DNA from 2 places in the Micromonospora sp. NBC_01392 genome. Region 1 is predicted to be linked to the other one. Evidence: riboswitches for the same ligand, from Rfam matches in the RefSeq annotation. Region 1 holds a riboswitch; the other holds the start of a gene.
What was found. A riboswitch is a leader RNA that binds a small molecule or an ion and turns the genes downstream of it on or off. The one in region 1 is predicted to bind cyclic di-AMP.
Positions count from the first base shown of each region.

Region 2: it holds a riboswitch for cyclic di-AMP, as region 1 does, so the genes downstream of both, OG767_RS11620 (C39 family peptidase) here and OG767_RS24670 (coiled-coil domain-containing protein) in region 1, are expected to answer to the same signal.

Region 1 is NZ_CP109549.1:5,731,790-5,737,053, reverse strand. Features, by position in the region: gene OG767_RS24685 (STAS domain-containing protein) at 158-517, shown strand; gene OG767_RS24680 (SRPBCC family protein) at 580-1,092, shown strand; gene OG767_RS24675 (hypothetical protein) at 986-1,546, opposite strand; gene OG767_RS24670 (coiled-coil domain-containing protein) at 1,626-2,711, opposite strand; cyclic di-AMP (ydaO/yuaA leader) riboswitch at 2,716-2,846, opposite strand; gene OG767_RS24665 (cation diffusion facilitator family transporter) at 2,989-3,903, opposite strand; gene OG767_RS24660 (HelD family protein) at 3,981-5,264, opposite strand, start outside.
Region 2 is NZ_CP109549.1:2,530,905-2,536,168, reverse strand. Features, by position in the region: gene OG767_RS11630 (alpha/beta fold hydrolase) at 1-594, opposite strand, end outside; gene OG767_RS11625 (hypothetical protein) at 1,149-1,703, shown strand; gene OG767_RS11620 (C39 family peptidase) at 1,759-2,619, opposite strand; cyclic di-AMP (ydaO/yuaA leader) riboswitch at 2,820-2,959, opposite strand; gene OG767_RS11615 (hypothetical protein) at 3,273-4,037, opposite strand; gene OG767_RS11610 (hypothetical protein) at 4,185-4,598, opposite strand; gene OG767_RS11605 (acyltransferase family protein) at 4,677-5,264, opposite strand, start outside.

The DNA of each region.
Region 1 (5,264 bases):
AAATCGGAACCCGGAGGTGCGGTTTGGGCTCGCCCAGGTGTGCCCAGTCCGCGAATTGCTCATCCCGGGGGGTGGCGACCGGGGCCGTTGGAGGAATACTCTCGGTCGCGGCCCGCGTACTGATGAGGCGCCCGTTGGGGCGAGTGGAGGTGCTCGCGTGAGCCTGTCGATCGTGAAATCGGTGCGTCCGGGTGGTGTCGTCCAGATCGCGCCCCGTGGGGAGATCGACGTCGACACCGCGTACGAGGTGCGGGAGGCGATCGCCGAGGTGCTGGCCAAGGCGCGTCCCGTTCGGATCGAGCTGAACATGCGGCTCGTCACGTTCATCGACTCGGTCGGCATCAGCGCCATGGTCGCCGGCTTCCAGACCTGCGAGGTCAGCGGCGTCAAGCTCGTGGTCACCGAGCCGAGCCGGTTCGTGCACCGGCAGCTCTGGGTGACCGGCCTGCTCGGTCTCTTCGGCGCGCCGGAGCCCTGGTTCGCCGACGACGCCCCCGAGGTGCTCCCCGGCGCCTGAGCGCCACCCGTCCGCACCGATCCTGCCTCCGGCCCCTCGCCGGCCGGGGGACCTTCGACCCGTTGCCAGGTCGGCCCCGGTACGGGACGATCGTCCGGACCCACGACGGCGAGGGGGACGGGTTGCAGAGCAGCGACAGCTTCAGCTACACCGTGCAGGCCCGGTGCAGCCGGGCGGACGCGGTGGCCCTGCTCGGCGACCTGAGCCGGCAGGGCGAGCTGCATCCGCTGATCGTGCGGGTCCGGCAGTTGCCGCCCCGGCCGGGCGCGCTGGCCAGCTTCGCGATCACCGACCGGCTGGAGCTCGGTCCGCTGCACTTTCCGGTCACCTACCAGGCGGACGTGCTGGTCGCCACCGAGGACGAGGTGGTCACCGTCGCCCGGCAGCAGCCGGCCACGACGGTGCGCAACCACACCCGGCTGCGCGACGAGCCCGACGGGGTGGTGCGGATCGACGTGGAGATCACGCTCACCGCGCCGGCGCCGCTGTTCGGTTACGCGTTCCGCCAGGCACGGGCCGCTCACCTGGGCCTCGCCGCCCGCCTCGGCGCGACGCTGGAGGGCCGGCCCGCCTGATCCGTCCCCATGGCTTCCAGACGGACAGCACGGTGACGATCAGCAGCAGCGTGGTGGAGACGGCCGGCGGCGCCACCAGGTCGACCCGCAGGTGCGCGTCGGCTGCCCCGGCGAGCGCGCCGAGGTGCCGGATTCGCGGGGTCAGCAGGAGCAGCACCAGGCCGAGCATGACGGTGGTGAGCGCGAACTTCACCAGCACCCACCGCCAGCGCAGCAGGCCCCACGGAGTGAGCAGCGCGCTGGCGGTGCCGATCAGCCAGACCGCCACGCTCAGCGGTGCGAACAGCCAGGTGACCAGCAGCGCCGCGGCCGGGTAGACCACCTCGGGATCGGCGCCCCGCAGCCCGGCGACGCCGAGCGCGAGCAGCGTCAGGTCGGTGCCGAGCCAGCCCAGCGAGGTGACCAGGTGCGCGGTGAGCAGCGCCTTGCGGCCGGCGGGGGAGAGTCGTCTCATGTCCCGATCGTCGTCCCGTCGCGCGGCCCACGTCGTGGGCCGCGCGACGACACCCGGTGTACGTCGTGGGGCGTAGTGCTCAGTAGACCGACAGGTGCACGTGGTTGGTGTGGTCGCTGGACGGGTCGCCGTTGCCCCCGCTGTACGACTTCCAGCCGCTGCTGGGTAGCCAGATCTGCTTGAACCAGATCACGTAGAGCACGGCGAGCGGGTCGGCGTTGCGCACGAAGTACGCGGCCAGGTTGTTGCCGTACGTCCGGTCGCCGCCGCTGGCCACGCCGCCGAAGCCGCTCTTCTGGGCCGCGAAGTCGCAGGCCCGGCCCTTCGGGTGCTCGCCGGAGCCGCTGGGTCGGTGGCAGGAGACGTACCGGGTGAAGCCGGCGGCCTTCGCCTGTTGCAGCGCGTGCAGCGTACGCGGGGTGATGCAGCCGCTGGCCGGCGTCGGATCGTTGACGCTGCACGACTCGGCCGGCCAGGAGCCGTCGGAGTTGCGCTTGGCCGGCTTCGCGTTCGCGGTGGAGGTGCCCCGGATCCCGCTGCCGCTGCTGCCGCTGCCGCTGCTGGCGGAGGGCCGGTTGTTGGCCTCCTCCAGCGCCTGCTCGGCCTGCTCCTTGCGCTTGGCCATCACCGTGACCTGCTTGCGTTGTTCCCGGACCTCGCCGTCGAGCGCGGTACGGGTGCGGATCGCCTCGTCGCGGGTGGTGATCAGCTCGCGCAGCGTCCGGTCCTCGTGCGCGGCGACCGTCTCCAGGGCGGCGGCCCGGTCCATGAAGCCTTCCGGGCTGGTGCTGCCGAGCAGCGCCGCGGCGGTGCCCATCCGGCCGGTGCGGTACGCCACCTCGGCGATCTCACCGACCTTGGCGTTGCGCTCGGTCAGTTCCGCGTCGATCGTCACGAGTCGTTCGTTGAGCTGCTTCTGCCGGGTCACCGACCGGTTCAGCGCGGCCTTGGCCTCCAGCCAGCCCTTGCTGGCGGCGTCGAGCTTGGCGCGCAGCGCCGGCGTGCCACCCTCGTCGTCGTCGCCGGGCGCGGCGGCGAGCCGGCCGGTCGGGGGCGTCGCCGAGGCGGGGGAGACCGGTGCCGTCACGAGGCCGAGGGTCAGCATCGCGACGAGTAGGGCCGCCATCCGGGCGGCCGTCCGTCGTACAGGTGCCACTGGGGGCATTCACGTGTCCTTCCGTCAACCGCCGACCGGGTTAGCTGACGGGTTCGGGACGGAAGATCCCTACCGCTGACGCGGATGCACCCCACGTACGTGGTTCCCCGGCTCGCCCTGCGGGCGATTAGGCGACGGCCGATCCGTCGGCGCCGGATGACGCCTGCGGGTCGGCCGCGACCGAGCCTACCGGCGTTGCCCGGAGCCGGCTCCGCCACCCGGAGTCGGATACCGGGCAAAACCGGCATAAGCTAACAATAACCACTTGGATTTAAGTCTGTCCTAACTACCAGCCGGTCGGGCCGCAGGCACCGGTGGACGCTCCGGGTTCGATCTGCAACGTCGCGTGATCGATCGAGAAGTCCTCGTGCAGCGCGGCCCGGGCGGCGGCCAGCACGGTGGCGACCTCGGCGCCCGGATCGGTGGTCAGGTGCGCCGAGGCCACCTCCATGCCGGAGGTGAGCGTCCAGACGTGCAGGTCGTGCACCTCGGCCACGCCGGGCACGGCGGTCAGCCGGTCGTGCACCGCGGTCACCTGGAGGTGTTCCGGCGCGGCCTGCACCAGGATGCGCACCGCGGCCCGGCCGAGCCGCCAGGTGCGCGGCAGGATGAACAGGCCGATCGCCACCGCGACCAGCGGGTCGGCCCACCACCAGTCGGTGACCGTGATGACCAGCGCGGCGCCGATCACGCCGAGCGAGCCGAGCAGGTCGCCCAGCACCTCCAGGTACGCGCCGCGCAGGTTGATGCTCTCCTGGGCGCCGGAGCGCAGCAGCGCGAACGCGGCGACGTTGGCGAGCAGGCCGAGCACGGCCACCACCAGCATCGGTCCGGCGAGCACCTCCGGCGGCTCGCCGAACCGGCGTACCGCCTCGATCAGGACGTAGACCGCGACGGCGCCGAGCAGCACCGCGTTGGCCAGCGCGGCGAGCACCTCCAGCCGGTAGAGCCCGAACGTGCGTTGCGGGTCGGTCCGGGCGCGCCGGGTGGCGGTGATCGCCGCGAGCGCCATGCCGATGCCGAGCACGTCGGTGAACATGTGGCCGGCGTCGGAGAGCAGCGCGAGCGAACCGGTCGTGACGGCGGCCACCGCCTCGACCACCATCAGCACGGCGAGCAGCACGAACGCCGCCCAGAGCCGGCCGGAGTGCCGGTGCGCCGCGTTGGCCACCGCACCGCTGTGGTCATGACCTGCGCCCACGCACACACCCTCCCGCCCCGGGTCCCGGACGAGCCCAATCTATGCTCACATCGCTATGTGTGCAAGTAACTGTGGCGTCAGCCCACCGGATCGAGCGTGGTCAGGCGCTGGGTGGCCCGGGACAGCGCGACGTAGAGCGTGCGGACACCCGAGCCCGGGTCGGCCCGGATCTCGCTCGGCGCGACCAGCACCACCCCGTCGTACTCCATGCCCTTGGCCTGGAGGCTGGTGACCACCTGGAGCCGGCCCGCGTCGAGGTCGCCCAGCCAACCGGCCACCTCGTCCCGGCGCGGCACCGGCGTGATCACGCCGACCGTGCCCTCCACCTCGGCCAGCAGCGCCCGGACCGCCTCGACCGTGGCCGCCGGCAGCTCGGCCGCGGCCACCGTCCGCTCCATGGGCGGCACGCCGGTGGAGCGCACCGCGACGGGCAGCGCCAGATCCGGATACCGCCGGCGGATCTCCGCCGCCGCCACCGCGAAGATCTCCGCCGAGTTGCGGTAGTTGGTGGTCAGCTCGAAGCGACGCCGGGGCCGCCGCCCCAGCGCCTGGTCACGCGCCCGGTCCAGCTCCTGCGGATCGCCGGTCCAGGCGGTCTGCGCCGGATCGCCGACCACGGTCCAGGACGCCAGCCGGCCGCGCCGACCGACCATCCGCCACTGCATCGGCGAGACGTCCTGCGACTCGTCCACCACCACGTGGGCGAAGTCGCGGTAGTCCACCGGGCGCTCCCGGGCGGCGGCCCGGGCCGCGCGCTGCCGATCGGCGTACGTGCTCAGCTCGCGCACGCCGCCGGCCAACTGGTAGGGGTCCCGCTTCGGCTTCGCCCGCCGCACCGGCTTGCCGAGCAGCGCGTCCAGCTCGTCCAGCAGCGCGATGTCGGCGACGGTCAACCCGTCGGTGTCCAGCGTCCGGTACGCGTCGGTGAGCAGCCGGATCTCGGCCGCGGAGAGGACCCCGCCGGCGTACCGGCGCAGCCGCTCGGGCCGGGCCAGCCAGCCCAGCACGTGACGCGGGTGCAGCCGGGGCCACCAGGCCTTGAGGAACTCGCGGAACTCCGGCCGCTCGATGATCTCGTCCTCGAACGCGGGCTGCTCCGGCAGCCGGCCCACCCGCAGCGTCCGGGCCTGCGCGTAGAGCGCGGCGAGCACGGCGTCGAACGCGGCCCGACGCACCTCGTTGCGACGCGCGCCCCGGGTCAGCGTGCGGTCCCGCACCGCGTCCAGCGCCGACCGGTCCAGCCGCAGCAGCTCACCGCGGTAGAGCAGGCGCAGCTCGGCCGGGGAGTCCGGCACCGCGTCCCGCGCGGCGCGCTCCAGCACCCGGCGCATCCGCAGCGAACCCTTCACGGCCGCCACCTC
Region 2 (5,264 bases), 3.2 Mb from region 1:
GAACGCGGCCGGATCCATGGCCAGCCGCCACCGTCCACCGCCCCGCTCGTCGCCGCCGGGGTGGCTCCGGTGCCCCCGGCCGTCCTCCCGCCGCAGCCCCGCGTCGACCACCGGGTGGCCGGGGGCGAACAGGCCGGCCAGCCCGGAGACCCGCAGGTAGCGGCGGGCCGCCTCGTCCCGGGTCGCGAACCAGGTCACCGGCCGGGCTGCCAACTCGTCCGCCTTGGCCAGTTCGGCCGGTGACCAGACCACCTTGATGCCCAGCCCGACCACCGCGTCGACCGGCAGGCCCCGCTGCCGTGCGGCGAGCGACAGCGCCACCACGCCACCGAGCGAGTGCCCGAGCAGCACCAGCCGGTCGTGCGGGCCGAGCCGGAGCGCGTCGAGCCCGTCCGCCACGCGCTGCGCCAGGGCCGCGAACGAGTACCCGGACCCCGGCAACGGCGGTGACCAGCCGTGGCCGGCCAGGTCGGGGGCGAGCCAACGCCCCTGCCAGCGACGCTCCAGCAGCGGCGCCCAGGGCAACCACACCTCGCCGGTGGCGCCCATACCGTGCAGGAGCACCAGGTGGCGGGTCCCCGTCGTATCGCCCATACGCCGCAGTCTGCCACCGCACGGACACCCCGCGCGAGACCACGCACGGCCGGCACCGCCCGGGCGAATGGAACGCGGTGATTGCCCTCGGACATCGGAGACACCACCGCGTCGTCCAGAACCTGGGCGCGGGCGGTGTCGACGCGTCGGGCATGCCGGACGTTGCTTGCGCTCGCAGCGCTACAAACTTGATGGCGTGGACGGGTCGCCGTCCTGACCCGTCCACGCCATCAAGTTCGCAGGCTCTGGAGCACTGACTGTCCGCACCGACATGCACAGCGTTCCAGTGCCTCACTGGGTGGGTTGTCCGGTTCGGCGGTGATGGGCGGCATGCTGGCGGCGGAATCGTCGACGGGGTCGCGGCGTTGTAGACGGGTGCACGGCCGAGGAAGGCAAGCGCCCGCCCGCCCTCTGGGAATGACGGTGGGACCCCGGTCGTTACACACACTCCCGGCGCCGCGACGAGGCCCCCCGCCCCGCGAGCAGCCATTCTTCTTGAGCGCCTGACGGTGCCCGCACCCCCGGTGCGTTGACCCCCGAATGGAGCCCCCCTCATGAACACGATGCTGCGTAAGAGCGTTCTGGGTATTGCTGGTCTGGCCTTCACCGGTGGTGTGTTCGCCGGTCCGATCGCCGGTCACGTCGAGTCCGCGCACGCCGCCACCGCCAGCAAGCCGGTTGCGGTGGCGAGTGTGCAGGGTGAGCAGTCCACGATCAACCTGAACGACGAGCAGACCGCCAACGTCAAGGCGATCATCGCCGCGACGAAGAAGGCCGGGCTGCCCGAGCGGGCCGCGGTGGTCTCGATCGCCACGGCGTTGCAGGAGTCGAAGCTGGAGAACCTGGGCCACCTCGGCGACCGCAACGACCACGACTCGCTGGGTCTGTTCCAGCAGCGCCCCTCCTCGGGTTGGGGCACCCCCGAGCAGATCACCGACCCGGAATACTCGACCCTGGCGTTCCTGAAGGGCCTGAAGCAGGTCGACGGCTGGCAGGACATGCCGCTGACCAAGGCCGCCCAGACCGTGCAGGTGTCGGCCTACCCGGATGCGTACGCCCAGTGGGAGAAGCAGGCCACCGACCTCGTCAACCAGCACTGGAACAGCTAAGACATGCAGAAGGCCGGCACCCCGGACAGGGGTGCCGGCCTTCGACGCGTACTCCTCAGGCGGAGTAGCCGCGAGTGGCCATCCAGTTCGCCAGGTCGATGGTGCTGATCCAGTACGACGGCAGCGACGGGTCGGCCGAGTCGGCGATCCGTACGGTTCGACCGTCGTTCTGGTAGCCGACCACGGCGATGTAGTGGCCGCCCGGGAACGAGTGCCAGCCGCCGTTGGTGTCGGTGGCGTCCCCGACGATGTTCGAGACCACCGCCCGGCCGTTGCGGACCGCGTTGACCACGTCGGCCTGGAGCCGGTCGATCTGCGCCTTGGTGGCCGTGCCGGGGATCATGCGGGTCCGGTACGGGTCGCCCTTGACCTGCTGGTTGAGCACCCGGGTGGTGTCCTCGGCCGAGTTGGTGCCCATCTCGGTGGTACCGAGCGCGACGGCGAGTGTGTCCTGGCTGCGCTCGATGCCGGCGGCGCTGAGCGCGTTCCGCACCGCGGCCGGGCCGCAGTAGTAGTAGGTGGTCTGCGCCTGGTAGTCGTAGTCGAGCACCTTGCTCGACGGCGGCTTCGGCGTGGCCTTGCGGGTGGTGTCCGGGTCGGCGACCTTCGCCGACGGCGAGGCCGTGGGCGAGGCGCTGGGCGAGCGGCGGGGCGACGCGCTGGACGACGCGCTCGGCGAGGCGCTCGGCGACGGGACGGCGAGGCGCGCCTCGCTGCGGCTGGCGGTGTCGCCGAGGCGGGAGCCGAGTTCCGCCACCGCGGCGGTGTTCTCCTGCCGGGTCGGCGCGTCGTCGGTGGCGGTCAGCGCGGCGCCGGTGCCGCCGGCCAGCACGAGGGCCGCCGCCGAACCGGCGATGATCTGGTACGGACGCTCGGTCGCGAGGCGACGCAGGTGGCGCTTCAGGTGGTACTTCACGGGTTTCCTCCACGGGGTGGGCGGCACGCGTCAACCCCGCGCGTGGAGGAACTCACACGCGCTGGCGGGCGGGGCGGCCGCGGGAAGTCGCCCGGATGCCGGGCGGGACGGGGTCGGAAGCGCGTCGCGTCAGGCGAGCGCCGGCACCCCGGGGCCGTGGAGGCGGGGAGACGTTCGGGGGGTGGTGGGCACGGGAATGGAACTCCTTCCGTGGCCGCCGACCGGGTTAGCTGACGGATTCGGGCGGGAAGTACGCCCTACCGCGGCCGTGGGCTCGCGGATTCACCCCGGTGTTGCGTTGGGTCCCCGGTTCGTATGCACGATTAGGCGGGTCGGCGCGGCGTCGCCATCTGCGATCGGGAACCGCACCGGACGCGCCGACACTACCGGCGGGTACACGCCCTGCCAAGCGCTCTCAGCTGCTTAAACGTCCTCGACGACTACGGATTCGGAACAGCCGGTCACCGACCTCCCTCAATGGGACAAGCGGCCACGTCGGCGCCGTGCGGCAGGAAGCGGACATCCGGCCGACGGAGAATCGGGCAGCGGGCGCAGCAGGGGCCATCGATCCGGCCGGTCGCCGGCGGTCGGTACCGGTGACCGGCCTCACCGGTTTCGGGTAACGATTCGGTCGACGTGCTTCCCGGGGCCGCTCAGCCGACGCGGGCCGGACGCCACCGGGCCCCCCGCACCGCCGACGGGACCGGGACGCGGCTCGCCGTCGAGACGCGGGACGTGGGCACCGGCCGCAGCGCCGTGGCCGCCGCGTACGCCTCGACGGCGAGCGTCCGGGCCGCCTCGGCGGCCAGTTCGGCGTCCCGCCACGCCAGGCGTTCCCGCTCGGCGGCCGTCTCCCAGCCGGCCCGCCGCCCGTCGCGGACGGTCCGGGCCAGCACGATCTCCTGCTCGGCCGGGTGCCGGCGCGGGTCCCACCCGTTGCGGTGGGCCAGCACGTCGGCGAGCTGGCGGGCGGTCAGCTCCCCCCGCCAGTGCGCCGTCATGGCGGCGTGGTGCAGCCAGCGTTCGCGCGCCGCGTACTCGGCGGGGGTGTGGGGTGTGTGCGGGGTGGGCAGCGCGCCGGCGCCGGCCAGGCGGCGGGCGGCGGCGTCCGCCTCGTCGTAGGCCGTCCAGGCCCGGTCGGCCTCGCTCTGGGCGGCCAACCACTGCTCGCGACGGCGACGGGCGGTCTGCGCGGCCCCGGCGGCGGCCACCGCCACCTCGTCGGCGTAGCGGGCCAGGTCGGCGCGGTGGAGCGCCTCCGCGTCGACCGGTTCGGGTGCCGGCTCACCCGCGCCGTCGCGTTCCGGTCGGGCGACCAGCACGGCGAGCAGGACGAGGGCGAGCACGGTCAGCGCCGACCAGATGGCGGCGGCCTCGGGGACGGCGGTGAGGAAATTGAGGAGAACGGTCTGCGACATGGTCGGCACCTCACGGGAGACAGTGGCGGGTAACTCCGCACGGCCGGTCCGGGGCGGGGCGCGGCCGGAGTTCGGGCGCCGCCGGGCCGCCGAGGCGGTGCGGGGTGAGGTTCGGTGGGCGCGGTCACGGGCCGGGCCCGTGGCGGGTCAGCGGGCGGGCGGGGCCCGCGGACCGGCCGGAGCCGGCGGCTGGCCGACCGGGAACGGGTGCCGCCCGGTCGGGGGCGGGACATCGCCCACCGGCTGCGGCTCGGGAACGCCGACGCGGCTCCGCTGCCGATCGACGACGGGGACGCCCTGCCGCTCGACGACGGTGTCGCCCTGCCGCTCGACGACGGTGTCGCCCTGCCGCTCGGTGACACTGCCGTTCGGCCGTTCGGCGGCGGCGTCGGCCCGCAACCCGGCGACCGGGCCGGCCGCCGCGGGTGCGATCGGGGACCCGCCGGTCGGCAGCGTGGCGGCGCCCAGCGAACAGGCGACGACCACGGCCAGGCTGGCCAGCATCCGTGCGACCCAGCGCGCCACCCACCACACGGGACAGGTGAGCGCGATCGGAGCCACGGGAACAAATTACCGCCGATCCGGGCACGGCGCATCGTCGCCCGGCGTGTCGCGACGCCGTTGACCAGGGTGGACCGCTCAGTCCGGCCGGCGCCGCCCGGCGTACTCGATCGACGGGTCCGGCTCCCCGGCGGACGCCGCGCCGGTGTCGTCGGCGGCCGCGCGCGGTGCGGGCACGCCCGGTGCCGGCGCGGCGGCGGCCGGACCGCCGCGGGCCCGGCGCGACGGGCCGAGGCGGCGCATCATCGGCTCCTCCACCCAGCGGTGCAGCACGGCGGCGAGCGCCAGGGTGAGCAGCAGGAAGCCGAGCACCGCGAGCGGGCCCCGCCACCCGGGCAGCCCGGTCCCCCAGTCCCCGGTGAGCCGCAGCACGGTCACCATGACCAGCACGTGGACCAGGTAGAACGCGAACGAGACCTCACCGAGCCAGAGCATCGGCCGGGACCGCCACGGGGTCCGCCGGCCACGCACGTCGGCATCCGCCGCCGCGGTGATGACCAGCAGGTACGCGACGGCGAGCAGCGCCGCCCAGAACTCGGCCCGGATCCACAGCGCGGCGACCACCCAGGTGGCGACGAAGGCCAGGCTGGCCGTGGTCAGCCCGGGGCCACGCCAGCGGTGGCGGCGCATCAGCTCGGCCGCCGCCGCCCCCATCCAGAACTCGAA